Regions from separate parts of the Streptomyces sp. NPDC006610 genome, predicted to be linked through region 3. Evidence: riboswitches for the same ligand, from Rfam matches in the RefSeq annotation. Region 3 holds a riboswitch; each other region holds the start of a gene.

Region 1 (10,073 bases), on a different contig from region 3:
ACCCAGACCGTGAGCGTCTGGCCGGCGTAGCCGTCCGCTCCCGACTTGCCCTCGCTGCCGCCGTCGTCGCCACCGCACGCCGCGATGGACATCAGCATGCCCGCGACACCGATCGCGGATATCAGCTTGCGCTTCACGCCACCCTCCTCAGGGATGCTGCAAACCCCCCTCGTCCCCGCGATGTGACGTGGGCGCCGTGCGCACCGTCCGTGGGGCCGGGACCTGGACCAATGGTGTAGACCAGTACCGGGAGCTTGGCCCAGACCATATGGCGTGTCAAGGGTCACGGAACGCCTCTCACCAGCCGTTATGGGACCTACATATGCAGGAACCTTTAAGTAACAACCCGTCGAAAACAGCGCCCCGACACGACACACTGCGGGTAGACCACTTACCGTGAGATGGACTAGACCAACGAAGCGCGCCGACGGTATACAGAGGGGATCACGGAGCGTGCGGAGGACCTTTCCGCGCCGAGGCCGTGCCACGATGTGAGCCGTGACCGACGGATATGTCGGTCGTTTCGGCACCCGGAGCCGGGAAGGCAGAGCATGAGCACCGACGTCAGCAGTGCGGAGAACGAGGGTGGGGCGACCGTCCGTACCGCGCGCGTGCCCAAGTACTACCGCCTGAAGAAGCACCTGCTCGAGATGACCGAGACGCAGGCCCCCGGCACGCCGGTGCCCCCGGAGCGCACGCTCGCCGCCGAGTTCGACACCTCGCGCACGACGGTCCGCCAGGCCCTCCAGGAGCTGGTGGTCGAGGGCCGGCTGGAGCGCATCCAGGGCAAGGGCACGTTCGTCGCCAAGCCGAAGGTGTCGCAGGCGCTGCAACTGACCTCGTACACCGAGGACATGCGCGCCCAGGGCCTGGAGCCCACCTCCCAGCTGCTGGACGTCGGCTACATCACGGCCGACGACACCCTCGCCGGGCTGCTCGACATCACGGCCGGCGGCCGGGTGCTGCGCATCGAGCGGCTGCGCATGGCCAACGGCGAGCCCATGGCCATAGAGACGACCCACCTGAGCGCCAAGCGCTTCCCGGCGCTGCGCCGCAGCCTGGCCAAGTACACGTCCCTCTACACCGCGCTGGCCGAGGTGTACGACGTCCATCTCGCCGAGGCCGAGGAGACCATCGAGACCTCGCTGGCCACCCCGCGCGAGGCCGGTCTGCTGGGCACCGACGTGGGCCTGCCGATGCTGATGCTCTCCCGCCACTCCCTGGACCGCGAGGGGCGGCCGGTGGAGTGGGTGCGCTCGGTCTACCGCGGGGACCGGTACAAGTTCGTGGCCCGCCTGAAGCGGCCGCAGGACTGACCCCGGCCCCAGGAACGGGGGCGGCCCTCGGGCTCACGACCGCACCTCCGGAACGGACCTCGGAAAACCGCACGTCGAGTGCGTCGAGGGGTTCCGTTTGCGCCGGTCGCTGACCTAGATTGCCTGCGCATTGCAAACAGGTGATCAGTGAGGGGACGGGAGCCGCCATGTCGCAAGCCCCAGAAACCGGCAGAGGGCCGGTGGTGACGCCCGCGCGCGTCGTCATCGCCCTCTGCCTCACAGCGCCGTTCGTCGCCATGCTGTGGGTCGGGTCGTACGCCAGAACCGAACCGCAGTTCATCGGCATCCCGTTCTTCTACTGGTACCAGATGGCGTGGGTGCTCATCTCCACGGCGCTGACGATGGTCGCCTTCAAGCTCTGGCAGCGTGACCAGCGCGCCCGCGGCGGCCGGAAGGGCGGTGCCGCGCGATGAACGAGGGCGTCAACGGCGTCGCGCTCGCCGTCTTCATCTTCTTCTTCCTGGCCGTCACGGTCATGGGCTTCCTCGCCTCGCGCTGGCGCAAGGCGGAGAACGAGCACAGCCTCGACGAATGGGGCCTGGGCGGCCGGTCGTTCGGCACCTGGGTCACGTGGTTCCTGCTCGGCGGCGACCTCTACACGGCGTACACCTTCGTGGCGGTCCCGGCGGCGATCTACGCGGCGGGCGCGGCCGGGTTCTTCGCCGTGCCGTACACCATCCTGGTCTACCCGCTGATCTTCACCTTCCTGCCCCGCCTGTGGTCGGTCTCGCACAAGCACGGCTATGTGACGACGTCCGACTTCGTGCGCGGCCGGTTCGGCTCCAAGGGCCTGTCGCTGGCGGTGGCGCTCACCGGCATCCTGGCGACGATGCCGTACATCGCGCTCCAACTGGTCGGCATCCAGGCCGTGCTGGACGTCATGGGCGTCGGCGGCGGCGAGGACACCAACTGGTTCATCAAGGACCTGCCGCTGCTGATCGCCTTCGGCGTGCTGGCCGCGTACACCTACTCGTCGGGGCTGCGGGCGCCGGCGCTGATCGCGTTCGTGAAGGACACGCTGATCTACATCGTCATCGCGGTGGCGATCATCTACATCCCGATCAAGCTGGGCGGCTTCGACGACGTCTTCGCCAAGGCGGGCGAGGCGTTCGGCGAGACCAACCCGGCGACGGGCGCTCCGCGCGGGGCGCTGGTGCCGGGCGACGCGGGCCAGTGGACGTACGCCACGCTGGCGCTGGGCTCCGCGCTCGCGCTGTTCATGTACCCGCACTCGATCACCGCGACGCTGTCCTCGCGCAGCCGTGAGGTGATCCGCCGCAACACCACGATCCTGCCGCTGTACTCGCTGATGCTCGGCCTGCTGGCGCTGCTCGGCTTCATGGCCATCGCGGCCGGGGTCAAGGTGTCCAACGGGCAGCTGGCGATCCCGCAGCTGTTCGAGAACATGTTCCCGGACTGGTTCGCGGGCGTCGCCTTCGCGGCCATCGGCATCGGCGCGCTGGTCCCGGCGGCGATCATGTCGATCGCGGCGGCGAACCTGTTCACCCGCAACATCTACAAGGACTTCCTCAAGCCGGACGCCACGCCGGAGCAGGAGACCCGGGTCTCCAAGCTGGTGTCGCTGCTGGTGAAGGTGGGCGCGCTCGCCTTCGTCCTGACCATGGACAAGACGGTGGCCATCAACTTCCAGCTGCTGGGCGGCATCTGGATCCTCCAGACGTTCCCGGCGCTGGTGGGCGGCCTGTTCACGCGCTGGTTCCACCGCTGGGCGCTGCTGGCCGGCTGGGCGGTCGGCATGCTCTACGGCACGGTCGCCGCGTACGGCGTCGCCTCGCCCACGCAGAAGCACTTCGGCGGCTCGTCGAAGGAGATCCCCGGCATCGGCGAGATCGGCTACATCGGCCTCACGGCGTTCGTGATCAACCTGGCGGTGACGGTGGTCCTGACCTTCGTGCTGCGGGCGGTGAAGGCCCCCGACGGCGTCGACGAGACGCGCCCCGAGGACTACACCGCGGACGCCGGCGACCCGGGCGTCCAGGTGGAACTCCCGCCGGCCACGGCGGGATCGGCCCACTGACCGACGCACACCCCGGCGGGCCGTCGCAGGCAGGACCTGCGGCGGCCCGCCGTCGTGCACACTCCCCCCATGGACATCGTCATCCGCCCGGCGGAACCCGCCGAGTACGCGCCCCTCGGAGAGATCACCGCGCAGGCCTATCTCCAGGACGGCCTCCTCGACTTCGGTGAGAGCGACGCGTACCTGGGCGAGTTGCGGGACGTGGCGAAGCGCGCCGCCCACGCCGAGGTACTGGTCGCCGTGCGCGACGGCGAGGTGCTCGGCGGCGTCACCTTCGTGCCCTCCGGCGGTCCCATGGCCGACATCGCGGAGCCCGGCGAAGCCGAGATACGGATGCTCGCGGTCGCGCACGCCGCACGCGGCCGGGGCGTCGGCGAGGCGCTGGCCCGCGCCTGCGTCGAGCGGGCGCGGAGCCTGACCGGCTGCAACGGCGTCGTGCTGTCCAGTCAGCGCACGATGCACGCCGCCCACCGCATCTACGAGCGGCTGGGTTTCGTCCGCACCCCGGAGCGCGACTGGAACCCCCTCCCGGACGTGGACGACGTCCTGCTGATCACCTACGCGCTCGCCCTGCGCTGACGCTCCTCCGACCCGACCCGACCCGACCCGACCGCGGCCCGCCCCGACGCTTCGCCGTCCCCGCCTCCGGCACTCCCGCGCTCCGACGCGACACGGCGGGGCACAACATCTGGGGGGTGCTTTCCGCGACCGACACAAGATGTATGCTCATGCTCGCTGCCGCCGCAGGGGAATCCGGTGCGAATCCGGAACTGTCCCGCAACGGTGTACACGCGTGTTCACGCACGCCTGTCGAGTCCGACGACCTGCCGGCAGCGCGCCCGGCCGACCGGCCCGGCGCATGACGTCCGGGCCTCGTGGAATGGGTCGGTGGACGCGACGCCGCGTGCGCTCGTGAGCTGCCCCGCCCTCGCAGGCCCCGTGCCCGAGCGAGGGAGAGCCCCCACGTGACCATCGCGCCAGCGGATCCCGCTTCAGCGACCCAGGCGACACACACGACGCAGGCGACTCGGGCGTCGCAGTGGGCCCAGCCCGCCGACGACGCCCCCGGAGCCGCCCTGCTGCGGACCCTGACCGAGCTGACCGCCGACCTCCCCGGCGCCGACCCCGGACGGGTCGCCGCCGCCGCGCTGCGCGGCCGATCGGCGCACGCGGACGAGGCCGAACTGCGCGAACTGGCCACGGAGGCCGCCGCCGGCCTGATCTCCGAGGACCCCGCCCACTCGAAGCTCGCCGCCCGGCTGCTCACCCAGACCCTCCGCGCCGAGGCCGCCTCCCAGGGCGTCACCACGTTCACCGAGTCGGTCGCGACCGGTCACCGCGAGGGCCTCGTCGCGGACCGCACCGCGCAGTTCGTGCGCCTCCACGCCGACCGCCTCGACGCCCTGGTCGACCCGGCCGCCGACGACCGCTTCGGCTACTTCGGCCTGCGCACCCTGCACAGCCGCTACCTGCTGTGCCACCCGGTCACCCGCAAGGTCGTCGAGACGCCCCAGCACTTCCTGCTCCGCGTCGCCGCCGGCCTCGCCGAGGACGACACCGCGCGCGCGGTCGACGAGGTCGCCGCCCTCTACCGGCTGATGAGCCGCCTCGACTACCTCCCCTCCTCCCCCACCCTCTTCAACTCCGGCACCCGCCACCCCCAGATGTCGTCCTGCTACCTCCTCGACTCCCCGCAGGACGAGCTGGACTCGATCTACGACCGCTACCACCAGGTCGCCCGCCTGTCGAAGCACGCGGGCGGCATCGGCATCGCCTACTCCCGCGTCCGTGCCCGGGGTTCGCTGATCCGCGGCACCAACGGGCACTCGGGCGGCATCGTCCCGTTCCTGAAGACCCTCGACGCCTCGGTGGCCGCCGTGAACCAGGGAGGCCGGCGCAAGGGAGCCGCGGCGGTGTACCTGGAGACCTGGCACGCGGATATCGAGGAGTTCCTGGAGCTGCGCGACAACACCGGTGAGGACGCCCGCCGCACCCACAACCTGAACCTCGCGCACTGGGTCCCGGACGAGTTCATGCGCCGCGTCGACGCCGACGGCGCGTGGTCGCTGTTCTCCCCGTCCGACGTGCCGGAGCTGACCGACCTGTGGGGCGCGGAGTTCGACGCCGCCTACCGCGCGGCCGAGGAGAAGGGCCTCGCCCGCAAGGTCCTGCCCGCGCGGGAGCTGTACGGCCGGATGATGCGCACCCTCGCGCAGACCGGCAACGGCTGGATGACCTTCAAGGACGCCGCCAACCGCACCGCCAACCAGACCGCCGAGCCCGGTCACGTCGTCCACTCCTCCAACCTCTGCACGGAGATCCTGGAGGTCACCGACGACGGCGAGACGGCGGTCTGCAACCTGGGCTCGGTCAACCTCGGCGCCTTCGTGAGCGGCTCGGACATGGACTGGGAGCGGCTGGACGACACCGTCCGCACCGCCGTCGTCTTCCTCGACCGGGTCGTGGACGTCAACTTCTACCCGACCGAGGAGGCCGGCCGCTCCAACGCCCGCTGGCGTCCGGTCGGCCTCGGCGTGATGGGCCTCCAGGACGTCTTCTTCAAGCTGCGGCTGCCCTTCGACTCCCCCGAGGCACGCGCCCTGTCCACCAGGATCGCCGAGCGGATCATGCTGGCCGCGTACGAGGCCTCCGCCGGCCTGGCCGAGCGCAGCGGCCCGCTGCCGGCGTGGGAGAAGACCCGTACCGCCCGCGGCGTCCTGCACCCCGACCACTACGGCGTCGAGCCCGCCTGGCCCGAGCGGTGGGCGGCGCTGCGCGAGCGGATCGCCGCCACCGGCCTGCGCAACTGTCTGCTGCTGGCCGTCGCGCCGACCGCCACCATCGCCTCCATCGCGGGCGTCTACGAGTGCATCGAGCCGCAGGTGTCCAACCTGTTCAAGCGCGAGACCCTCTCCGGCGAGTTCCTCCAGGTCAACCCGTACCTGGTGGAGGACCTCAAGCGGCTCGGCGTCTGGGACGCCCGCAGCCGTGAGGCGCTGCGCGAGTCGAACGGCTCGGTGCGGGACTTCGCCCGGATCCCCGAGGACGTACGGCGCCTGTACCGCACGGCGTGGGAGATCCCGCAGCGCGCCCTGATCGACATGGCCGCCGACCGCACGCCGTACCTGGACCAGTCGCAGTCGCTGAACCTGTTCCTGGAGACGCCGACCATCGGCAAGCTCTCCTCGATGTACGCGTACGCCTGGAAGCGGGGCCTGAAGACGACGTACTACCTGCGCTCCCGCCCGGCGACCCGGATCGCCCGCGCGGCACGGGCGGCCGTCCCCGCGCCGCCGGTCTCCTCCGACGAGGCCGTCGCCTGCTCCCTGGAAAACCCCGAGTCCTGCGAGGCCTGCCAGTGAAGACCAGCCAGAACCTGCTCGACCCCGGCTTCGAGCTGACCCTGCGCCCCATGCGCTACCCGGACTTCTACGAGCGCTACCGGGACGCCATCAAGAACACCTGGACCGTGGAGGAGGTCGACCTCCACTCGGACGTCGCCGACCTCGCGAGGCTGACGCCCGGCGAGCGGCATCTGATCGGCCGGCTGGTCGCCTTCTTCGCGACCGGCGACTCGATCGTCGCGAACAACCTGGTGCTGACGCTCTACAAGCACATCAACTCCCCCGAGGCGCGGCTGTATCTGTCGCGACAGCTGTTCGAGGAGGCCGTCCACGTCCAGTTCTATCTGACGCTGCTCGACACCTATCTGCCCGACCCGGAGGACCGCGCCGCCGCGTTCGCCGCCGTGGAGAACATCCCGTCCATCCGGGAGAAGGCCGAATTCTGCTTCCGGTGGATGGACTCGGTGGAGAAGCTGGACCGGCTCGAGACGCGGGCGGACCGGCGCCGCTTCCTGCTGAACCTGATCTGCTTCGCCGCGTGCATCGAGGGCCTGTTCTTCTACGGGGCCTTCGCGTACGTCTACTGGTTCCGCGGCCGGGGGCTCCTTCACGGCCTGGCCACCGGCACCAACTGGGTGTTCCGGGACGAGACGATGCACATGTCGTTCGCCTTCGACGTGGTCGACACCGTCCGTGCGGAGGAGCCGGAGCTGTTCGACGAGGAGCTGCGGGACGAGGTCACCGCCATGCTGCGGGAGGCCGTCAAGGCCGAGCTGCAGTTCGCGCGCGACCTGTGCGGCGACGGCCTCCCGGGGATGAACACCGAGTCGATGCGGCAGTACCTGGAGTGCGTCGCCGACCAGCGGCTGACCCGCCTCGGCTTCGCCCCGGTGTACGGCTCCGAGAACCCCTTCTCGTTCATGGAGCTGCAGGGGGTTCAGGAGCTGACCAACTTCTTCGAGCGGCGGCCCTCGGCGTACCAGGTCGCGGTGGAGGGCACGGTGGACCTGGACGAGGACTTCTGAGCCTTCGGCCGGGGATTCAGCTGCCGGTCGATCCGGCGCTCGTGGAACAGGCCCACGAGCGCCGGAGCGGCGAGGACGGCGGCGATGATCAGGACGGTCGCGTAGTCGCGGAATGCGTTCATGCGGTAAGTCTCGTCAGCGTGAGACGCTCCTGACAGTGGCAGGACTGACCGAGAACCTCGAATTCCTGCCAGCCGTACGGCACACTGGGGCGCATGCTCCAGAACGTGGCCGCCGTCCTCGTCGACGGTGTGAACCCCTTCGAACTCGGCGTCGTCTGCGAGGTCTTCGGCATCGACCGCAGCGACGACGGGCTGCCGGTGTACGACTTCGCGGTCGTCTCGGCCGAGGGACCGACGCTGCGTTCCAACGCCGGTTTCTCGGTGCAGGTCGAACACGGTCTCGACCGGCTGGAGTCGGCCGACCTGATCGCCGTGCCGGCCGGGTCCGCCTACGACACCCGGATCTTCCCGCCCGAGCTGCTGGCCGCGCTGCGCCGGGGCGTGGACCGGGGCGCGCGGGTGCTCAGCGTGTGCTCCGGCGCCTTCGTGCTGGGCGCCGCCGGGTTGCTGGACGGCCGGCGCTGCGCGGTCCACTGGCGGCACGCCGGCGAACTGTCCCGGCAGTACCCGAGAGCCGTGGTGGAGCCGGACGTGCTGTACGTCGACGCGGACCCGGTGATCACCTCGGCGGGCACCGCGGCCGGCATCGACGCCTGTCTGCACATCGTGCGCAAGGAACAGGGCCCCGAGGTCGCCAACCGGATCGCCCGGCGGATGGTGGTGCCGCCGCACCGGGACGGCGGCCAGGCCCAGTACATCGAGCGCCCGCTGCCCCGCTCGGAGGCCGACTCCGTCGCCGACGTGCTGGTGTGGATGGAGCGCAACCTCGACCGCGAGGTGACCGTCGAACAGCTCGCCGCCCGTGCCCTGATGTCGCCGCGCACCTTCGCCCGCCGCTTCCAGCAGGAGACGGGGACGACCCCGTACCGCTGGATCCTGCGCCAGCGCGTGCTGCTGGCCCAGCGGCTGCTGGAGGCGACGGACGAGACGGTGGACGCGATCGCCGGGCGGGCCGGGTTCGGCAACCCGGCGGCGCTGCGACACCAGTTCGTGCGGTCGCTGGGCACCACGCCGAACGCCTACCGGCGCACGTTCAGGGGCCCCGACTGCGATCCGCAGGCCGCCCGGCCGGGCGCCGGCAGGCGGCGGCTCACCGCTCCACCGGCCGCAGCAGCAGCCTGTGGGGACGGAGCGTGATGCCCACGCGGGTCGTGTCGTCGGAGCCAGGCACCTGTTCGAAGCGGTACCTGGTGGCCAGGGCCGCCGTCAGCAGGGTCAGCTGTGCCATGGAGAAATGGTCGCTCGGGCACTTCCGGTTACCCACGCTGAACGGGCTCATGGCATATTTGGGCACTTCCTTGGCACGTTCCGGAAGCCAGCGATCGGGATCGAACTCGAGGTGGTGCGCGTACGAACGCGGATCGCGCTGGATCGCATACGGGCTGTACACGATGTCGGCCCCGGCCGGAATGCGATAGCCGCCGAGTTCGGTGTCCCTGACCGCCCGCCGGGTCAATATCCAGACGGCCGGGCGCAAACGCATCGACTCGACGACGACATTGTTGGTGTGGGTGAGCCGGCGGACGTCGTCGAATGCGACGGGCCGGCCGCCGGTCACGGATTGGACCTCGTCCCGGATCCGGTCGGCCTGTTCCGGATGGACGGCGAGCACCTGGAGCAGCCACATCACCGTGGAAGCGACGGTTTCGCTTCCGGGGGTGAGTATCGCGACGACCTGGTCGTGGATCTCCTGTTCCCCGATCGGGTCGCCGTTGTCGTCCTTCGCTTCCAGCAATGCCGTCAGCAGATCGTCCGGCCTTTGACCGGATGCGCGGCGCTCGGCGACGATCTCGTCCACGAGGAGATGCAAATCGGCCAGTGCCCGGTTGAATTCCCGGTTGGCCGGAAGGGGCAGCCGGTACAGCGGGCCGAGCGGGATCACCATCCGGCGGTACATGCCGCGGAAGACGGTGGCGAGGGCGGTGCACAGCCGCTCGGCGCGCTCGTCCATGTACTGGCCCCGCAGCAGGCAGCGGGCGGCGATGCGGACGGCGACCCGGAAGGACTCCGCGGTGCAGTCGACGGTCTCGCCGGGCCGCCAGCGGGTGGTGAGGGCGTGCGCCTCCTCCTCCATGACCGAGGCGTAGGCCGGGATGGCGTCGAGCCGGAACGCGGGCTGGACGGTGCGGCGCTGGCGGCGGTGGCGGGGACCGTTGGCCGTGGCCACGCCCTCCTTGCCGAGCAGGCCCTCCAGCGACTCCCACAGC
Region 2 (10,073 bases), on a different contig from region 3:
ATGCGGAATCACGAATTCCCAGAGGCAGGCGTCCGTACACCCGAACGGGTTGTTCAGCGAAGTTCCAGGTCAGAAACGTGCGACGGCCGGGCCCCCGACGTCGCCGGGTCCGGCCGTCGCCCACGCGGGGGGCACAACCTCGACACACCCGGGTACGAGGACGTCTCACACAGATGATGGATCACGGATCGGCCGAAAGATCCATCCGCCGTCGACCGTCCGTTCGGTCACGCCAGGGCGACGAGGTCCGCGTAGTCGGAGCCCCACAGGTCCTCGACGCCGTCGGGCAGCAGGATGATCCGCTCCGGCTGGAGCGCCTCGACCGCGCCCTCGTCGTGGGTGACGAGGACGACGGCGCCCTGGTAGGTGCGCAGCGCGCCGAGGATCTCCTCCCGGCTGGCCGGGTCGAGGTTGTTGGTGGGCTCGTCCAGCAGCAGCACGTTCGCCGAGGACACCACGAGGGTGGCGAGGGCGAGCCGGGTCTTCTCGCCGCCGGAGAGGACCCCGGCCGGCTTGTCCACGTCGTCGCCGGAGAACAGGAACGAGCCGAGCACCTTGCGCACCTCGACCAGATCCATGTCGGGCGCGGCGGAGCGCATGTTCTCCAGCACCGTGCGGCCCGGGTCGAGGGTCTCGTGCTCCTGGGCGTAGTAGCCGAGCTTGAGGCCGTGGCCGGGGATCACCTGTCCGGTGTCGGGCTTCTCGACGCCGGCCAGCAGGCGCAGCAAAGTGGTCTTGCCTGCGCCGTTGAGGCCGAGGATGACCACGCGGGAGCCCTTGTCGATGGCCAGGTCGACGTCGGTGAAGATCTCCAGCGAGCCGTACGACTTGGACAGGCCCTCGGCGGTCAGCGGCGTGCGTCCGCAGGGGGCGGGGTCGGGGAAGCGCAGCTTGGCGACCTTGTCCGACTGGCGGACCGCCTCCAGGCCGGACAGCAGCTTCTCGGCGCGCCGGGCCATGTTCTGCGCGGCGACCGTCTTGGTGGCCTTGGCGCGCATCTTGTCGGCCTGCGCGTTGAGCGCAGCAGCCTTCTTCTCGGCGTTCTGCCGCTCGCGCTTGCGGCGCTTCTCGTCCGCCTCGCGCTGCTGCTGGTAGAGCTTCCAGCCCATGTTGTAGATGTCGATGTGGGCGCGGTTGGCGTCCAGGTAGAACACCTTGTTGACGACCGTCTCGACCAGGTCGACGTCGTGGCTGATGACGATGAAGCCGCCGCGGTAGGTCCTGAGGTAGTCGCGCAGCCAGACGATGGAGTCGGCGTCGAGGTGGTTGGTCGGCTCGTCGAGCAGCAGGGTGTCCGCGTCGGAGAACAGGATGCGGGCCAGCTCGATACGGCGGCGCTGACCGCCGGAGAGGGTGTGCAGCGGCTGGCCGAGCACGCGGTCGGGCAGGTTCAGCGCGGCGGCGATGGTGGCGGCCTCGGCCTCGGCGGCGTATCCGCCCTTGGTGAGGAACTCCGTCTCCTGGCGCTCGTACTGCTTGAGCGCCTTCTCGCGCGTGGCGCCCTGGCCGCCCGCGATGCGCTGTTCGTTCTCCCGCATCTTGCGGATCAGTACGTCCAGTCCGCGGGCGGAGAGGATGCGGTCGCGGGCGAGCATGTCGAGGTCGCCGGTGCGGGGGTCCTGCGGGAGGTAGCCGACCTCGCCGGAGCGGGTGATGGTTCCGGCTGCGGGGATGCCCTCGCCGGCGAGACACTTGGTGAGGGTCGTCTTGCCGGCGCCGTTGCGGCCGACGAGGCCGATGCGGTCGCCCTTGGCGACGCGGAAGGTGGCGTTCTCGATGAGGACGCGCGCACCGGCGCGCAGCTCGATACCGGAGGCGGAGATCACGGACAGACTCCAGGGCGGTGGGGGTCCCCCCGCTCGAGCGAAGCCGAGAGTGGGGGAGGGTGGCGGTGGGCGGCTGAGGACGTTCCCGCCGTCTAATGCGCGAGGAGAATGGCCATGGGCCCAAGTCTAACGGGGCCGCGCAAGGGGTTTTGGCGGCCGGTAGGGAGCGGCCGGGAACCGGCGGACGAGGGAGTGATCGGCATGGCAGAGGTGAACGGCGGACGGCCGAGCGTGTACCCGACGCTGCTGTACGCGGACGCGAAGGCGGCGATCCGGCAGCTCACCGAGGCGCTGGGCTTCACCGAGCTGTCCGTGTACGAGGGGCCGGACGGCACGGTGCTGCACGCCGAGCTGGCGCAGGGCAACGGCGCGGTGATGATCGGCTCGAAGGGCGGCGGCGGGATCTTCGACGCCGCGATGAAGGGCGCGGGCCCGGCCGGGGTGTACGTCGTCGTGGACGACGTCGACGCACACCACCAGCGTGCCGTGGACCACGGCGTGGCGATCCTGATGCCCCCGACGGACCAGGACTACGGCTCCCGGGACTACATGGCCCGGGACGCCGAGGGCAACGTCTGGAGCTTCGGCACCTACGCGCCCCAGCCGCAGGGCTGAGCCGCCTCAGCCGCCGGTGTGCACCTGGAAGGCGGCGCGGCGCACGGCCTTGGCCAGGGCCGGGTCGGGGTGGGCGGCGGCGAGGGCGACCAGCACCTGCACCGTGCGCGGGTGGCCGACCGCGCGCACCTCGTCCAGCAGCATGGGCACGGTCGGCTGCACCGCGGACTCCAGGTGCCGCACCAGCAGCGGCGCCTCGCCGTGGTCGGCGACGGCCGCGGCGGTGTCGACCCACAGCCAGGTGGCCTCCTCGCGGGTGAGCACCTCGTGGGCGTCCTCGGGGTCGGCGCCCTCGTGCTCGGCCAGCCACAGCAGGGCGTACGGCCTGAGCGTCGGCTCGTCGACGACGGCGCGGACGTCGGGCTCGGCGGGCGCGCCAACGACGCGCAGCGCCTCGAAGGCGAGGCCGCGCAGCAGGGCGTCCTCGCCGCGGGCGGCGTCGAGCAGCTCGGTGACGGCGCTGCCGACGGGGCGGGCGGCGAGCCAGGCGCGGTACTCGGCGCGGGCGGCGTTCGGGCGCAGCTGGGCGCAGCCGCGGAGCATGTCCTCGGCGGCGGCCTCGATGTTTCCGGCGGGGCTCTGCGCGGCGACGCAGATCTGCTCCAGCTTGACCCAGACCGCCCAGCTGCCGAGCGGGGTGAGGGTGGCCTGGCCGTCGCCGTAGGTGAGGGCGCCGACGGAGGCGAGGGCGCACAGGGCCCAGTCGAGCAGGGGGGCCAGTTCGGCGGGGTCGCCGGTGACCGCGGCGGGCGGGGCCGGTTCGCGCTGGGGGCCGTAGGGGACCTCGCAGCGTTCGGTGCGCAGCTCGCGGACGCGCTGGGCGAGGAGGTCGAGGAGCTGTTCGACGGGGACCGGGCCGGCGGACAGCTGGAGGAAGGAGAGCACCTGCGGCATGGCCGAGACGACCTCGGCGACCGCGGCGGGCTCCTGTCCGGCGGGTTCCGGGTGGGCGAGCGACCAGGCGTCGAACAGCGCGACCCAGCCGCGCAGCACGGCGCTGTCGTCGCGGTCCCAGGCGCGCAGCCGCCAGCCGGGACGGGCGCTGCCGCCGTGCACCTCGACGAGACCGGCGAGGCGGGCGGTGTCCCAGTCGGCGCGGACCTGGGCGGGCGTCAGACCGAGTTCGGCCGCGGCCCGTTCGGCGGTCGCGTCGGCGAGGGTGGCCTTTCCGTCGGAGGTGCCGTTGCCCCCGCCGGGGCGTAGGGCGGCGTCGGCCCAGCGGGCGACGCGGGCCGCGCCGGCCAGCCTGGAGCGTGCCATTCCGGCCAGCTCCGAGGGGGCGGGGGTGCCCTCCGGCGGGCGGGGTGCGGGGCGGCGCGAGCGCCGCTGGTTCATCGCTCGGGGGGCGGCGGCCAGGGGTCGCGGGCGGACGAGTCGGAGCCTGGAGTCGCGCGGGATACGGGACGTCACGAGTGCAGTCTCCCGGCTGACCGTCCGAAAACCCAAACGGAATGTCACGGCGGGCCACGGGACCGGCCCATGGAGGTGGCGTCGGCGCTGCCGGGAGGCGATAACCGGTCAGTGGTCCGGCGTTGAACGGAATCGGCGGGCGCTCACATGAACGGGGTCAGGAAGCGGCGCAGGGCCTCCTCGTAGGCGGCGGGGTCGGCGTTCCACATGGCGTTGTGCGGGGCGTGGCGGACGGTGTGCAGGCGGATGAGGTCGGGGCGGCGGGCGGCCAGCAGGCGGGAGTGGGTCCAGGGGGCGAGCCGGTCGTCGGGTCCGTGGAAGATCAGCGTCGGGATGTTCGGGGGCCCGGTCGTGTCGTCGCCGTGGCGGCTGACGCGTCCGGTGCGGCCCTGGGCGGCGCGGACGGCCAGCGGGAGCAGGGCGGCCGGGGTGCGGTGTGCGGCGGCGAGGGCGCGCAGGGTGGACTCCCAGTGGAGGACCGGGGAGTCCAGGACGAGGCCGTTGATGCGGTCCCGGACCGGGGAGTGGGCGGCGGCGCGCAGCGCCATGGTGGCGCCGGTGGACCAGCCGTGGACGACGATGCGCCGGGCGCCGTAGCGCACGGCGTAGCGGATCGCCGCGTCCAGGTCGCGCCATTCGGTCTCGCCGAGGTGGTGCAGGCCGTCGGGCGAGCGGGGCGCGCCGGGGTCGCCGCGGTGGGCGAGGTCGAGCACGGGGAAGCGCAGTCCGTGCAGGAGCGGGAGCAGGTTGAGGGGGTGCTCCCGGGTCGTGCCGAGCCCGTGCACGGTGATCACCCAGGTGTCCCGCACGCCGGGCAGGAACCAGGCGGGCAGCGGGCCCAGCTCGCCGGGCACGTCGACGTCGGCGTGGTCCAGGCCGAGGGCGCCGGCGGGGTCGCCGACGTGCAGGTTGGGTGTGAGCCACACCTTGTCGCCGGGCTCCAGGGCGCCGTGGGTGACGCGCTCCAGCCTGCGGACGACGGTGTCGGCGGGGTGCGGGACGCTGTGCAGCACGGGCCCGACGACGGCGTGCGATCCCTCCCCGGCGAGGCCGTACGTGCCGGGCCGCTGGGAGGCGAGGGACCGGGTGAGCGTGACGGTGCCCGCGGCGACGCCGTGCACGGTGAGCCGCGGCTCACCGGCGGGCGGCCGCCCCGCGGACGGCCTGAGCGCGGCGCCGCCGGCGATCCGGCCGGCGGCGACGGCCGCGACTCCGGCCGCCGTGAGAGCGGTGACGGCGGCGGCCGCCGCTTGCACAGTGCGCACGGCACCCAGTGTCCCGGCAAGGCGGAGGGGCGGCCAGTGGAGGGGTGGGGGGGTGGCGCGGTGGAGTGACGCGGTCGGGGGCGGGGCGCCGGTCGCAGGCCCCAGGCCTCTCGCCCCGTCCGCACCCGCTCGGCGCGAGGAGTCACGACCGGCCGGCGCGAGGCGCCCCGACCGGCCCGGGGTCGCCCGGGCCCGCATGCCCGAGGCCGCCGCGTCTCGGCGCGAGGCGGCCTCCCGGTCACCCGCCTCGCCGGCCGTACCCGCGCAGCCGCCGGGCCACCTCCGCAAGCTGGTCCGGGGTCAGGAGGGACGGGCTGCGACCCGGTACCGAGGAGGCCGTCAGCCACAGGCGACACATCCACTCCAGCTGGGCCGTGCGGTCGTAGGCCTGGTCCAGGGTGGCGCCGTACGTGATCGTGCCGTGGTTGGCCAGGAGGCAGCCGGAGCGGCCGGTGAGGGCCGTCAACATGTTCTCGGCCAGTTCGGGCGTGCCGTAGGTCGCGTACGGGGCGACGCGGACGGGGCCGCCCAGGGCCGCCGTCATGTAGTGGATCACCGGCAGTTCCGTCACCAGCGTCGAGACCGCCGTCGCGTGCACCGCGTGGGTGTGGACGACCGCCCGCGCGTCGGTCGTACGGTGGACGGCGAGGTGCATCGGCAGTTCGCTGGTCGGCACGAGCGTCCCGCGGACCTGCCGGCCGTCGAGGTCGACCCCGGTCAGGTCGTCCGGCGTGAGCCGGTCGTACGGGACGCCCGAGGGCGTGACCAGGACGACGTCGCCGACGCGTACGGACACGTTGCCCGAGGTGCCGACGACCAGTCCGTCGGCGACGGTGCGCCGGGCCGTCGCGACGAGGGCCTCCCAGGCCGCCCGTTCCCGCTGTGCCCGCCCACCCGTTCGCTCACCCTTCGGTTCACCCATGGCGCGGATCCTGCCAGGCGGCCGGGCGGGTGACCAACGTCTCCTTCCGGCGCCCCGCGGGCCGGATGCGGAACCGGATGCGGAACGGCTTTCGGGGCAGGGGCCTTGGGGCGTCCGGGCCGTCGCCGGGTCGTCGGCGTGGAGCGGTTCACCAAAGGATCGTTGGTGAAGGCCGGAGCCGACCTACAGACACCCAGAAGCCCTTCTCAGTTCACCTTGCGTTCACCTGGGTTACTTACGTTCGTCCAGCCAATGACCTCGAACGATTGCCTGGGTAAATGGAAGGCATCTCGCTGATCCTCGCGATTGTGGTGGTAACCGCACTCGCGTTCGATTTCACGAACGGTTTCCACGACACCGCCAACGCGATGGCCACCACCATCTCCACCGGTGCTCTGCGGCCCAAGGTCGCCGTGGCCATGTCCGCCGTCCTCAATCTGGTCGGCGCGTTCCTTTCGGTGGAGGTCGCCAACACGATCTCCAAGGGCCTGGTCGACGAGAGCGGAATTCGTCCCGAGGTCATCTTCGCCGCGCTGGTCGGCGCGATCCTGTGGAACCTGCTGACCTGGCTGGTGGGCCTGCCCTCGTCCTCCTCGCACGCCCTCATGGGCGGCCTGGTCGGCGCCACCGTCGCCTCCGCCGGCTTCGGCGCGGTGCACGGCGACGCGCTGGTCACCAAGGTGCTCATCCCGGCCATCGCCGCCCCGCTGGTGGCGGGCGTCGCGGCGATGCTCGGCACCCGGCTGACGTACCGGCTCGGCCGCAAGGCCGACGGCGAGGCCTCGGCCAAGGGCTACCGCGCCGGGCAGATCGCCTCCGCCGGCCTGGTCTCCCTCGCCCACGGCACCAACGACGCCCAGAAGACGATGGGCATCATCACCCTCGCCCTGGTCGCCGGCGGCACCCTCGCCCCCGACTCCGACCCGCCCATGTGGGTCATCCTCTCCGCGGGCGTGGCCATCGCCCTCGGCACCTACCTCGGCGGCTGGCGCATCATCCGCACCATGGGCAAGGGCCTGACCGACCTCCAGCCGCAGCAGGGCTTCGCCGCCCAGACCAGCGCCGCGACGGTCATCCTCGCCTCCTCCCACCTCGGCTTCTCCCTCTCCACCACGCACTCGGTCTCCGGCGCCGTGATGGGCGCGGGCCTGGGCCGCAAGGGCGGCGTGGTCCGCTGGTCCACCGCCACCCGGATGTTCGTCGCCTGGGGCCTGACCCTGCCGGCCGCCGCCCTGGTGGGCGCGCTCGCCGAGGTCGTCACCCGCTTCGGCGACTGGGGCACCGCGCTCGTGGCCGTCTTCCTGGTCGGCTCCAGCGCCGCCATCTGGAAGATCTCCCGCCGCGAGGTCGTCGACCACACCAACGTCAACGACACCGAGGAGCCGGCCGGCGTGGTCACCACCGCCATGGCCGCGGTCACCCCGCCGCCCACCGCCGCCGCGGCGGAGGAACTGGCGGCGGCGATCCCCGCCCAGGCGAGCGACTCCAAGGCCCCGTCGGCCTCCACCCCCGTCTGACGAAGGAACGGAAGCAGCATGAAGATCGACTGGGCGGCCCTCGGCTCCGTCTTCGGCGTCAGCCTCGTGGTCACCGTGGCCCTCGTGGGCCTGTTCACCCTCGGCATCGCGGGACTGTCCCGCCGTGAGCGCGCCGCGGCCAGCGGCGGCGGCTCCGCGGCCCTCGCGCTGACCGGCGCCTACGCGGCCTTCGCCGGGTGCGCGGCGGCGGTGGCGTACGGGATCTACCTGATCGTCGCGTAGCCCTCCCCCCTCGCAGCCCGCTCCCCCTTCGGGTCCTCCCCCTCGACGCCCGCCTGCCCGGGCCGCCCTCACCGGTGGCCGGGGCAGGCGGGCATCCGCGCGTTCCGGGACCCATGGGCGGGCGCAAGGGGGCCGGTGTGGGCCTCAGCACACTCCCCTCCCGCAGGTCAACGGCAAGTTGACGGCCCTTCCAACCCCGTGGTGGACTTCCGGGGCCATGTACGGCGGCAGGAGAGGAAGCCCGGTGAGAATCCGGCGCGGTCCCGCCACTGTGACCGGGGCAGGAAACCCCGGGAGCCAGGAACTCTCACCGCCGGTCTCGTCGAACCAGGGCGTGGACACCCTGAGTGAGGACACAACGCGATGCTCGGCTGCCGTTCGAGGTTCAGCACCAGGTCTCTTCCCGACGCCTCCCCACGCGACCTCGCGACCGGCTGAGCCCGATGCGTGCCGATCGCGTCTTCGCGTACGGCGCCACCGCCGGCCTCCTCGGCGACCTGCTCCTCGGCGATCCCCGCCGCGGGCACCCGGTCGCCGCGTTCGGACGTGCCGCGGGCGCCGTGGAACGGGTGCTGTGGCGTGACCACCGCGGGTGGGGCGCGCTGCACACCGCGCTGTGCGCCGGCGGCGCCGTCGCCCTCGGGGCCGCCGCCTCCCGTGCCGTACGCTCCTCCCCCGCCGCCTCCGTCCTGCTGACCGGCGCCGCCACCTGGGCCGTCGTCGGCGGTACCTCCCTCGCCCGCGAGGCCGAAACCGTCGGGCGCGCCCTGGAGGCCGGGGACGTCGAGGCCGCCCGGGACCGGCTGCCGCACCTGTGCGGACGCGATCCGCAGGCGCTGGACGCCGACGGGATCGCCCGCGCGGTGGTGGAGTCCGTCGCCGAGAACACCTCGGACGCCGTGGTCGGCGCGCTGGTGTGGGGCGCGGCCTGCGGAGTGCCGGGGCTGCTCGGCTTCCGGGCCGTCAACACCCTCGACGCCATGGTCGGCCACAAGTCGCCCCGCCACCGCCGTTACGGCTGGGCCTCCGCCCGCCTCGACGACCTCGCCGGATGGCCGGGCGCGCGGCTCACCGCCGTCCTCGCCGCCGCGGCCGGTGACGATCCGCGCGGCGCGCTGCGGGCCTGGCGGACCGACGCCCACAGGCACCCGAGTCCCAACGCCGGGCCCGTGGAGGCCTCGTTCGCGGGGGCGCTCGGGGTGCGGCTCGGCGGGACGCTGTCGTACGGCGGGCGCGTCGAGCACCGGCCCGTGCTCAACGGGGCAGCCGGGCGCGCCGTCGAGGTCGGGGACATCCGGCGCGCGGTCCGGCTGTCCCGGCGCGTGAGCGTGCTCGCGCTCGGGGTGTGCGCGGGCGTGTCCGTGGTGAAGTCCGCCCTGCAGAGAGGACGTACGTGATGAGCGGAGGGCTCCTCGTCGCCGGCACCACCTCCGACGCCGGCAAGAGCGTGGTCACCGCCGGGATCTGCCGCTGGCTGGTCCGCCAGGGCGTGAAGGTGGCGCCGTTCAAGGCGCAGAACATGTCGCTGAACTCCTTCGTGACCCGCGAGGGCGCGGAGATCGGGCGGGCTCAGGCCATGCAGGCGCAGGCCTGCCGGATCGAGCCGACCGCCCTGATGAACCCGGTGCTGCTCAAGCCGGGCGGCGAGCAGAGCAGCCAGGTGGTGCTGCTGGGCAGGCCGGTGGGCGAGCTGAGCGCCCGCGGCTACCACGGCGGGCGGCAGCAGCGGCTGCTGGGCACGGTGCTGGACTGTCTGGAGCAGTTGCGGGGCACGTATGACGCGGTGATCTGTGAGGGGGCCGGCAGTCCTGCGGAGATCAACCTGCGGCGGACCGACATCGTGAACATGGGGATCGCCCGCAACGCGCGGCTGCCCGTGCTGGTGGTGGGCGACATCGACCGCGGGGGCGTCTTCGCGTCCTTCTTCGGCACGGTGGCGCTGCTCTCGCCCGAGGACCAGGCGCTGGTCGCCGGGTTCCTGGTGAACAAGTTCCGCGGCGACGTCTCGCTGCTGGAGCCGGGCCTGGACATGCTCCGGGACCTCACCGGGCGGGGGACGTACGGCGTGCTGCCGTACCGGCACGGGCTCGGCATCGACGAGGAGGACGGCCTGAGGGTGTCGCTGCGCGGGACCGTGCGCGAGTCGAACACCGCCCCGCCCGTCGGCGAGGACGTGCTGCGCGTCGCCGTGTGCGCGGTGCCGCTGATGTCCAACTTCACCGACGTCGACGCGCTGGCCGCCGAGCCGGGCGTCGTGGTGCGGTTCGTGGACCGG
Region 3 (10,073 bases):
TGCTGGTCTTGGTGTCGATGTGCCGCAGGAAGCGCATGTGCCACTCGCGCAGGGTGCGTGGCGCTCCAGGTCGGGCGGCAGGTCATGGAACCCAATTTTTGATTATGTGCGGATGGCACGCGCCGCTGGCTGGCCCGTGCCTGGGGAGCCGTTCGGACCAGTTGGCCGTCTGCCAATAGCTACCAGGTCGAGTGCGCGGTCCGCAGCTGGGTTGTCCTCACCCCGCCCGATCGTCCATGCCTGCTGCGACCCCGATGTTGCGGCCGGGTCTCTTCGCCCTGCGGTCATTCTCAGGTAGGAGAACGGCGTCCTCGTCTCGCACGAGGACGGCCTCTTGCCTGCTGCATGGCCACGAGGACCAGGTCACGGCACCGGCACGATGCCCCGGCAGCACCTGGAAGGACAGCCTTGGTATCTACCTGAGACCCACTTTGGGAGAGACCTTCTCGTGGCTACCTTCCTGTACCGACTGGGCCGAACCGCCTTCCGGCGGCGCTGGCTCGTGACCTTGTTGTGGGTGGTGGTCCTCGGCGGTGTCGGTCTCGGCGCCGTCAAGGCCCCTGCCGCCGGTGACGAGGGCACGTCGTTCATGCCCGGCATCGAGGCCCAGAAGGCGTTCGACCTGATCGGGGAGCGCTTCCCCGGCTCGGACGCCAACGGCGCCAATGCCCGCATCGTGTTCATCGCCCCCGGCGGGGAGAAGGTGACGGCCGAAGAGAACCGGGCCGCCATCGACGAGCTGGTGTCCACCGTCGCCGAGGGCGCACAGGTGGACAGCGCCGTCGGCCCTTTCAAAGCCCACGCGGTGAGCAAGGACGCCTCGACCGCCTACGCCACGGTCGACTACAAGGTCGAGGCCGATGACCTGACCGACGCCAGCAAGAAGAGCCTTGAAAAGGCCATCGACCAGGCCCGCGAAGCAGGGCTCACGGTGGAGGTGGGCGGCACCGCTCTCGCCTCGCAGCCGGCCGCAGGGGGGTCGGCCGAGGCGATCGGCATCGCCCTCGCCGCCGTCGTCCTGCTGATCACCTTCGGCTCCCTGGCCGCGGCCGGGCTGCCGTTGCTCACCGCCGTCATCGGCGTCGGTGTCAGCATGTGCGCGATCCTCGCCCTCGGCAGCGTCCTAGGGCTGTCCATGACCACCGGCACGCTCGCCTCGATGCTGGGGCTCGCGGTCGGCATCGACTACGCCCTCTTCGTGGTCTCCCGATACCGCGAGGAGCGCGCGAACGGACATGACCCGCGGGAAGCGGCGGGCCTCGCGGTCGGCACGGCCGGTTCCGCCGTGGTCTTCGCCGGTCTGACCGTGATCATCGCGCTCGCCGGCCTGACCGTGGTCGGCGTGCCGATGCTGACCAAGATGGGCCTGTGCGCCGCCGGAGCGGTCGCCGTCGGCGTCCTGGTCGCCCTGACCCTTGTGCCCGCGCTGCTCGGGATGTGGCCGAACGCCGTACTGTCCCGCAAGGTCCGTAAGCCCGGCAAGCGGGACGGCGGCGCCGGGCGCCGCTCCGGGACCGCCGGCAGTGGCGGGACCCGGTGGGCGCGCTTTGTGATGAGGCGGCCCCTGGCGGTCCTTCTGCTGGGCGTGGCCAGTCTGGGAGCCCTGGCTCTGCCCGCCGCTCAGCTGGAGATGGGCATGCCCGGCGCGGAGGCGAAGCCCACGTCGACGACGGAGCGACGTGCCTACGACGCTCTGGCCGACGGCTTCGGTCCGGGCTTCAACGGCCCCCTGACCATCGTCGCCGACGTCAAGGGAGCCGCTGACCTGCATGCGGCAGCGACCGCGGTGGCCGAGCAGATCAAGGACACGAAAGGCGTCGTGTCCGTCACGCCCCCGCAGTTCAACCAGGCCGGGGACGCCGCACTCTTCTCCGCCGTGCCGGCCACCGGCCCGAACGAGGAGGCCACGAAGGACATCGTCCAGACCATCCGGGCGGAGCGTCCCGCTCTGGAGGCGGACACCGGTGCGACCTTCGAGGTCACCGGCAGCACCGCGATGAACATCGACATCGCACAGGCCCTGCAGGACGCCCTGGTGCCCTACCTGGCCGTCATCGTGCTGCTGTCCTTGCTGCTCCTCATGGTGGTTTTCCGCTCGATCCTCGTACCCGTCAAGGCGGCCCTCGGCTTCCTGCTGTCGGTCCTCGCCTCGCTTGGGACGGTCGTTGCGGTATTCCAATGGGGCTGGGGCGCCGAACTGCTGGGAGTGGAGCAGACCGGCCCGATCATGAGCCTCATGCCGATCTTCCTGGTAGGCATCGTGTTCGGCCTGGCCATGGACTACGAGGTCTTCCTCGTCGCCCGCATGCGCGAGGCGTACGTCCACGGTGAGCGCCCCGCCCATGCCGTTGTGAGCGGCTTCCGGCACAGTGCCCGCGTGGTCGTCGCCGCGGCCGTGATCATGATGGCGGTGTTCTCCGGCTTCATCGGGTCCGGAGAGTCCATGATCAAGACGATCGGGTTCGGTCTCGCTGTCGCGGTCCTCTTCGACGCCTTCGTCGTCCGCATGGCCCTGGTGCCCGCTGTACTCGCCCTGCTGGGGGACAAGGCATGGTGGCTGCCCCGGTGGCTCGACAAGGCGCTGCCCCGAGTCGACGTCGAGGGCGCCGCACTCACCTCCCAGACGCAGGCATCCGCTGCGACGGGCGCTGAGGCTCACACGCGAGAGCCGGCCCGCACTGTCTGACACGAGGCCGCCTCAATACGCGCCGCGGCGCCGTGCAACGGCGCCGCGGCGCGTCTGCCACCCTGAACCGGCTGGCCCACCTCGGAGTACGACGATGACCGAACGATGGAAGCACCGCGCCACCAACCGCCCTCACATGGCCCACCTGGTCACCACGAGCCTGCTGCTCGCCTTCACCGTGGGCGGCGTCTTCCTCACGCGGACGGTCGCCGTGGAACCGCTCGTCCTGTGGCCCGGCCTCGTGCTGTCCGCCGTCGCCTGCGCCGTCCTGCTGCGCCGCCGCAGCCACCCTTTTGTCGTACTGCTGGTGACCACGGCATGCATCATGACCGAGGGCTTCCTGGGGTACCTCCTGACGCCGCTGCTCATGGGCCCGATGCTGGTTGCGCAGTACACCGTGAGCCTGCGTCCCGAACGCAGGACCACCTGGTACAGCGCCCTTGCGGCAGCGGCCGGGATCGCGCTCACCGGCTTCCTCACCACCGACTCTCCGCACGAGTGGATCATCGGCCTGGTCAATCCGGCAGCCTGGGTTCTGATGGTCGCCTCTTTCGGCAGCTACGTGCGCGTGCGCCGCGAGTACGCCATTGCCCGCGCCGAGCACGTCGCCCAGGAGCGGGAAGAGGAGGCGCGTCGACGGGTGATCCAGGAGCGCATGCGCATCGCACGAGAACTGCACGACGTGGTCGCCCACCATCTCGCGCTCGCCAACGCCCAGGCCGGCACCGCCGCCCATCTGGCCCGGACCCATCCCGACCAGGCCATCGCCATGATCGCGAAACTGCCGGAAGTGACCGCCTCGGCCCTCCGCGAGCTCAAGGCCACCGTCGGCTTGCTGCGCCAGGACACGGACTCCCAGGAGTTGGCTCCCGCGCCGGGCCTGGAACAGCTGCCGCAGCTCCTCGCGACCTGCGCGTCAGCGGGCCTGGACGTCTCCGTCACCACCGAGGGCCGGCCACGACCACTCCCGCCCGGCCTGGACCTCACGGCCTACCGGATCGTCCAGGAAGCACTCACCAACATCACCAAGCACGCCGCCACACCCTCCGCACGAGTCCGGCTGAACTACACCCGCCACTACCTGACACTCACCATCACCAACGACTCCGGCTCACGTCCCAGGACCGCTCTCGGCCCCCCCGACCGCAGCCGTGGCTTCGGACTGCTCGGCATGCGCGAACGGGCCCTGTCGGCAGGCGGGACTTTCCACGCCGGCCCGCGCTCCGATGGCGGTTTCGAAGTGGCCTGCTCGCTCCCCCTTCCCAGCTCCGAGGAAAGCACCTCATGACCATCCGAGTTCTGCTCGCCGACGACCAAGCGCTGCTGCGGGCCACGTTCCGCATCCTCATCGACTCCGATCCGGACATGACCGTCGTGGCGGAGGCGGCCGACGGCCGGCAGGCCGTAGAGCTCACCCTCGAGCACCGTCCCGACGTCGTCCTCATGGACATCCGCATGCCCGACACCGACGGGCTGGCCGCCACGGCCGACATCTGCGCCCGGACCGAACTGTCGAGCACCCGGGTTCTGATCCTCACCACGTTCGAGAACGACGAGAACGTCGCCATGGCCCTGCGATCCGGGGCGAGCGGATTCCTCGGCAAGGACGTCGGCCCCGACGTCCTGCTGGCAGGCATCCGCACCGTGGCCGCGGGCGAATCCCTGCTCTCCCCCACGGCCACCCGTGCCCTGATCTCCCGCTTCCTGGCCACCCCGGCCGACCACATGCCCCTCACCACACCGGAACGCCTCAGCCTGCTCACCGAACGCGAACGCGAGGTCATGGCGCTGGCCGCGCTGGGCAAGTCGAACCACGAGATCGCCGACCAACTGGTCCTCAGCCCTCTGACCGTGCGCAGCCACATCTCCCGCGCGATGACCAAACTCCACGCACGCGACCGAGCGCAACTGGTCGTGATCGCCTACCAGAGCGGCCTCGTCCGGCCGGCCCCCGGCGGCTGACGCGCAGAACCGGCATGATCACCGCTATGCGCACCCCAGCTCTGTGACGGCGGCGTGGACACCGACCGGCAGATGGCCCGGCCGGCCCCCGAAGCTCGGTCGCCGACAGCCTGCTCCACCCACGTACTGGTGAGCATCGGTGCAGCACAGAAGCGGCATCCTGCTGTACCGATCAGTTCAGTTCTGGACTCGCTCCGAGTCTGCCTCCGCTTCAGGCCACCGCAGCGCAGCTGCCGCAGCTCGCCGTCGGCATCGGCGGCCGCCTGGACGTGCTGGAACAGCCGCTCCCAGGTACCCTCGGCCGACCAGAGCCGATGGCGACGGCAAACACCTGATGACCCAGGACAACGCAGACTTGCTCCTGGTGTGGGACACCGCCGCTCTCAGTCCGTGAAGCCCTGTTGCGCGCACTCGCACCCCACGCCACCAGTCCTGTTTCACCCCGACGGCACCTGCGTACTGCCACCGCGACCCGTCCGCCTATGTGCAGCGGTAGGTGGCAGCCGTCACGATAAGGACTGATCCGCCGTGGCCGGTGCGGCCGGGTGCGGCTCGCCGGGGAGGAAGGTGACCTGGGGGGCGCCCGTACGGGGATGGACGGTGACCTCGCTCGTCACGCCGTAGACGTCCTTCAGTAGTTGGGGCGTGAGAATGGCAGCCGGCGGGCCGGAGGCGGTGACCGTGCCGTCGCGCAGGACGTACAGTCGGTCGCAGTAGTAGGCCGCGAGGTTGAGGTCGTGCAGGGCCACGAGGACCGTCGCCGGCAGGCGGCGCAGGATGCCCAGGACGTCCAGCTGATGCCGGATGTCGAGGTGGTTGGTCGGCTCGTCCAGGACGAGCAGGGACGGCTGCTGGGCCAGCGCGCGGGCGATGAGGACGCGTTGGCGTTCGCCGCCGGAGAGGCGGGCGAAGGGGCGGTGGGCCAGGTCGGTGGCGTGTACTGATTCCAGGGCCGTCTCGATCAGTTCGGCGTCTTCGGGGGTGTCCCCGTCGAGCAGCCGTTTGTGCGGGGTGCGGCCCATCGCGACGACCTCGCGCACCGTGAGGTCGAAGTCGGCGCCCGACTCCTGCACCACTGCCGCCACGGTCCGGGCGAGTTGCCGTACGGGCAGCGACCAGGCGTCGGCGCCGTCGACGGTGACGTGGCCGGTCACGGGGCGCAGGACGCGGTAGACGGCGCGCAGCAGGCTGGACTTGCCGCTGCCGTTCGGCCCGACTAGCCCGATGACCTCCCCGGGGCGTGCCGTCAGGGAGACGTCTTGGACGAGGCGGTGTGCGCCGGCGGTGAGGGTGACGCCGTCGATGACGAGTTCAGTGGCGGTCATGCCTCTCCTCGGTCGGTGGTCCGCCGTGCGTCGCGGCGCAGTAGCCACAGGAAAAACGGGCCACCGCACAGGGCCGTGAGCACGCCGACGGGGATCTCCATGGGTGCGGCGACAACGCGCGCGGCGATGTCGGCCCAGACGAGGAAGACGGCGCCGCCGAGCGCGGCCGTGGGAAGGACGCGGCGGTGGTCGCCGCCGACGACGAGGCGGACGATGTGCGGCAGCATCAGGCCGACGAATCCGATCGGTCCGCACGCCGCGACGAGGATGCCGGTGACCAGGGAGAGCAGGACGAACATGCGGGCGCGGAAGCGGGCTACATCAAGACCCATAGTGGTGGCGGCCTCCTCGCCGGCGAGGAGCAGGTTCAGGTTACGGGCCTGCACCAAGAGGACGGCGATGCCCAAGAGCAGGGCGGCGCTGGGCAGCCAGAGAGTGTCCCAGTTGACGCCGCCGAGGCCGCCGAGGGTCCAGGCGAGGACCGCGCGGGCTTCATTGCCCCGGTCGGTGGTCAGCAGCAGCAGGTCCAGTACGGCGGTCAGTACTGCCGCGACGGCCACACCCGACAAGACCAGCCGGGTCGACGTGATCCGACCGCCGGTGCGGGCGGTGACGTAGACGAGCAGCAGTGCCCCGAGTGCCCCCGCGAACGCGGCGACCGACAGCGAAACCGGCCCGAACAGGGTGACCTGGAACACGATCACCGCAACGGCGCCCAGGGATGCCCCGGAGGAGACTCCGAGCAGGTAGGGCTCGGCGAGCGGGTTGCGGATCAGAGCCTGCAGGGCGGTGCCCACGACCGCGAGTCCGGCGCCGGCCACCGCCCCGAGAAGGACGCGGGGCGCGCGGACGTCCAGCACGATGGTCTCCCGCGCCCGCGACCAGTCCGGTTCCGCCCAGTCGACGCCCAGCGCGTTCGTCACGATGCCCCACACCTGGCCGGGCGGCACCTGAACCGAACCGATCGCCAGGCCCGCCGTGGCGGAGACCATCAGCAGGGTGGCCAGGACGACGAGCGTGACGGTGAGACCGGCCGGCCCGGCCCGCCTGTCGTCCTGTTTCCCCGGTTTCACGGCCCGCCCGGTGGCGTCGTCGGTGACCGGAGCCGTCACCGGAAGCTCTCGGGGTGGATGCCGCGGGCCAGGTCCTCCACCGCGTACGCGGACCGCACGCCGACCAGGGTGGCGGTCAACGGCAGCACGACGAACCGCTTGTTCCTGAGGGCGGGCACGTCCCGCAGAGCGGGCTGGGCGAGCAGGAACTTCTTCTTCTGCTCGACGCTTCCGGCGCCCGCGTAGTCGTAGATCGCGATGACCTCTGGTTTGCGTTCGACGACCTGTTCCCAGGAGACGTCACCGAAGACGTCGTCGAGGCCGGCGAAGACGTTCTCGCCGCCGGCCAGCCGGATCAGTTCGGTGCCCAGGCTCTTGCCGCCCGCGGTGAAGGCGGTCTTGTCACCACTGTCGTAGACGAAGACGGGTACCTCGGGCTCGCCCTCGACGGCGTCGGTGACCTTGCCGACCCGCGCCTGGAGGTCGGAGACCAGCTTGTCCGCCCGGCCGGAGACGTTGAAGATCCTGCCAATGGTGCGGATCTCGTCGTAGGTGTCGGCCATCGTGACCCGCTTCTTGCCGCAGTACTCGCGGTTGAGGTGGGTGTCGATGCCGGCGTCGGCGAATGCCGAGCGGGAGCGGCCCTCATTCTCGGCGAAGGCGCTGCCGTAGCCGCCGTAGACCAGATCCGGTTCGGCCTCCAGGACGGTTTCGAAGGACGGCTCCTTCTTCGCCAGTTCCGGGATTGCCTCGTAGTCCTTCTTCAGTTCGGGCAGGACGGCGGAGTCGGAGAAGGCAGTGCCGACCATGCGGTCCTTCAGGCCCAGGGAGAGCATGAGTTCCGCCGGGTGCTGGTGGATGGTGACGACGCGGGCGGGCGCCTTGTCGTACGTCGTCTTCACGCCGCAGTTGTCGACGGTGACCGGAAAGCCGTCGGCCGACGAGGCCGCGGCCTTCGCGTCCTTGGCGGTGTCCTGAGACGATCCGCAGCCGGCGGTCAGCAGGGCCGCCGACAGTACGGCCGCGGCCGCCGCCCGCAGGGCGCGGCGTCGGCGGGCAGGGGTGAACAGCGGGGGACGGGACGTGCCGTCGTACACGTGAAGCCTCCTGGGGAGTCCGCGCTCCTCGGAACGGGCCCGCGACAGGCCAGTGTCCTGACTCCCGGATCGACGCTCCCCCTGGCCTTCCCGCGCGGCGCGCAGTGGCGTGTCGAAGGGTGCACTCCCCGGTCACAGTGGCGGGACCGTGCCGGACTCGCACCGGCTTCCTGTCTCCCGTCGCGGCGATGACCTGCTGATCCTACGATCCCCCGCGTCCTGGCCCAAGGGCGTGCGGACCCCGCCGCACACCCCTGCCGTTCTGCGTCACGCCTCGCGGACAGCCCGCAGCACCAGCCGCTCGGCGTTTTCGTCGTAGGGACGGCCGTCGAAGCGGGACATGAAGGACACCGTTCGTGCTGTGCGTGCCCTCTTGGACCCGAGCCCCCAGGACACGTACCGGGAACTCCTGGAGACGGCCCAAGTTCCTCGTTGTCCTGGGTGGTCTCCCGGGACGTCAGCGACGAGTACGCCGAACTCGTCGAGCAGCTACCGCAGTCGCTGACCCCCGTGGAAGGCGTGGCGGAGCGGTGGGGCCGAGGCGAACCGCGTCGGCACTGGCGGGGCAACGCAGTCGGATATTTTTGGAGTTTCGGGTTGCTGGGACGCCGGGCAGCTGTGCAGACCCGCAGTCATCACGCCACCTCTCCTCATAGTTCGGCCGGGTCGCGGATGCTGGCGGTTCCGGAGCGGACGATCCAGGTTCCGCTGCCGCGCGGGGTCTCGTCGGAGCGGGCCTTGAGGTCTTCGACATCGAGGACCGGCGGCCACTGTGTGCCACGTTCCGACCAGTGGACTCCGCTGAGATCCATGCCGGTCAGGTCGACGTCGCTCAAGTCGGCGGTGGTGAAGTCATCCAGGAGCGTGTGCAGCGAGTTCTTATCGAGCATGGGGGGCTCTCGGCGGAGCGCCGCACCGATGGCCCGGCCAACCTCGGTAGTGCGGACATCGACGACGGTGCGGACGACGGTGCGCGCCGCCTCGCTGGCATGGTCGAGGTCGAGGTCGCTGGCACGGGCGAGGGCGAGGTCGAGGATGGAGTTGAGGTCGCGGGCGCGGGCGCGGGCGCGTTGGAAGTCGAGGTCGTGGTCGAGGCGGAAGTCGCGGTCGCTGGCGTGGTCGTCGCTGAGGGCGAGGTCGAGGAGGCGGTTGATGTAGCGGGCGCGAGCGCGGGCGCGTTGGAAGTCGCGGTTGATGGAGCCGTCGAGGTTGTGGGCGAAGCGGCCGGCGAAGTCACGGGCGTAGCCGAGGTTGCGGTTGAGGCGGCGGCCGAGGAGGGCGAGATCGAGGTCGCGGTTGAGGTCGCGGGCGAGGTCGAAGGCGAGGTCGAGGATGAGGTTGAGAGGGCGGACGATGATCAGGGCGGGAGCGAGGAAATCGTGGTCGCGGGCGAGGTCTCGGAAAGCTTGTTTGACGTGGGGATGGTCGCGCAGGGTCATGCGGTCTGAAGGGCTGAGGGTGCGGAGGAGTTCCTGTGCGCCGGTGTGGTCGTGGGGGGCGCGGTGTGTGCTGGGCGGGGCGGCTGGTTCTGGGGTGGGGGGCAGGATGGCGGCGAGTCCGGCTTCGGTGTCCAGGACGGTGTCGAGGTCGTCAGCGGCGGTGTCCTGGCGGGAGTGGATGAGGATCTCGCGCAGTCCGGCTTCGACGTCGAGGACGTCGTCCAGTGCGCTGGTCAGGGCATGCTGGTGCTGAGCGAGCCGGCGGTCCACCGTCTGGTCGTCGTGGTGGTGTGCTCGGTGGTCGGTCACTGTTCCTCCTCCCGTGCCGTGAGGTAGGCGGCCGCGGAGCGGCGGGCTTTCATGAGGTTGGCGCGTACGGTCTCAGCGCGCAGGCCGAGGAGCTCGGCGATGTCGGTGGGGGTGAAGCCGGCCAGGGTCCAGGCCAGGATCTGGCGCTGTCTCGGCGGGAGGCTGCGCAGCACGGGCAGCACGTCATGCGTCGCCTCCCATTC

What was found. A riboswitch is a leader RNA that binds a small molecule or an ion and turns the genes downstream of it on or off. The one in region 3 is predicted to bind cobalamin.
Region 1: linked by a shared signal. The riboswitch ahead of ABZY13_RS00815 (ribonucleoside-diphosphate reductase subunit alpha) and the one ahead of ABZY13_RS27490 (ABC transporter substrate-binding protein) in region 3 are both predicted to bind cobalamin.
Region 2: linked by a shared signal. The riboswitch ahead of ABZY13_RS21365 (cobalamin biosynthesis protein) and the one ahead of ABZY13_RS27490 (ABC transporter substrate-binding protein) in region 3 are both predicted to bind cobalamin.

What each region holds. Positions count from the first base shown of each region.
Region 1 covers NZ_JBEXOP010000001.1:174,564-184,636, reverse strand. The annotation lists gene ABZY13_RS00840 (extracellular solute-binding protein) at 1-137, opposite strand, end outside; gene ABZY13_RS00835 (GntR family transcriptional regulator) at 552-1,316, shown strand; gene ABZY13_RS00830 (DUF3311 domain-containing protein) at 1,484-1,750, shown strand; gene mctP (monocarboxylate uptake permease MctP) at 1,747-3,375, shown strand; gene ABZY13_RS00820 (GNAT family N-acetyltransferase) at 3,445-3,954, shown strand; cobalamin riboswitch at 4,091-4,222, shown strand; gene ABZY13_RS00815 (ribonucleoside-diphosphate reductase subunit alpha) at 4,341-6,737, shown strand; gene ABZY13_RS00810 (ribonucleotide-diphosphate reductase subunit beta) at 6,788-7,744, shown strand; gene ABZY13_RS00805 (hypothetical protein) at 7,657-7,866, opposite strand; gene ABZY13_RS00800 (helix-turn-helix domain-containing protein) at 7,960-9,003, shown strand; gene ABZY13_RS00795 (cytochrome P450) at 8,957-10,073, opposite strand, start outside.
Region 2 covers NZ_JBEXOP010000026.1:45,256-55,328, forward strand. The annotation lists gene abc-f (ribosomal protection-like ABC-F family protein) at 228-1,826, opposite strand; gene ABZY13_RS21335 (VOC family protein) at 2,028-2,441, shown strand; gene ABZY13_RS21340 (hypothetical protein) at 2,448-3,851, opposite strand; gene ABZY13_RS21345 (alpha/beta fold hydrolase) at 3,995-5,116, opposite strand; gene ABZY13_RS21350 (class II aldolase/adducin family protein) at 5,355-6,038, opposite strand; gene ABZY13_RS21355 (inorganic phosphate transporter) at 6,317-7,555, shown strand; gene ABZY13_RS21360 (hypothetical protein) at 7,574-7,798, shown strand; cobalamin riboswitch at 7,983-8,126, shown strand; gene ABZY13_RS21365 (cobalamin biosynthesis protein) at 8,242-9,195, shown strand; gene ABZY13_RS21370 (cobyric acid synthase) at 9,195-10,073, shown strand, end outside.
Region 3 covers NZ_JBEXOP010000042.1:37,608-47,680, reverse strand. The annotation lists gene ABZY13_RS27515 (MMPL family transporter) at 449-2,686, shown strand; gene ABZY13_RS27510 (sensor histidine kinase) at 2,781-3,974, shown strand; gene ABZY13_RS27505 (response regulator transcription factor) at 3,971-4,648, shown strand; gene ABZY13_RS27500 (ABC transporter ATP-binding protein) at 5,155-5,973, opposite strand; gene ABZY13_RS27495 (iron ABC transporter permease) at 5,970-7,046, opposite strand; gene ABZY13_RS27490 (ABC transporter substrate-binding protein) at 7,082-8,122, opposite strand; cobalamin riboswitch at 8,152-8,334, opposite strand; gene ABZY13_RS27485 (hypothetical protein) at 8,773-9,870, opposite strand; gene ABZY13_RS27480 (sigma factor-like helix-turn-helix DNA-binding protein) at 9,867-10,073, opposite strand, start outside.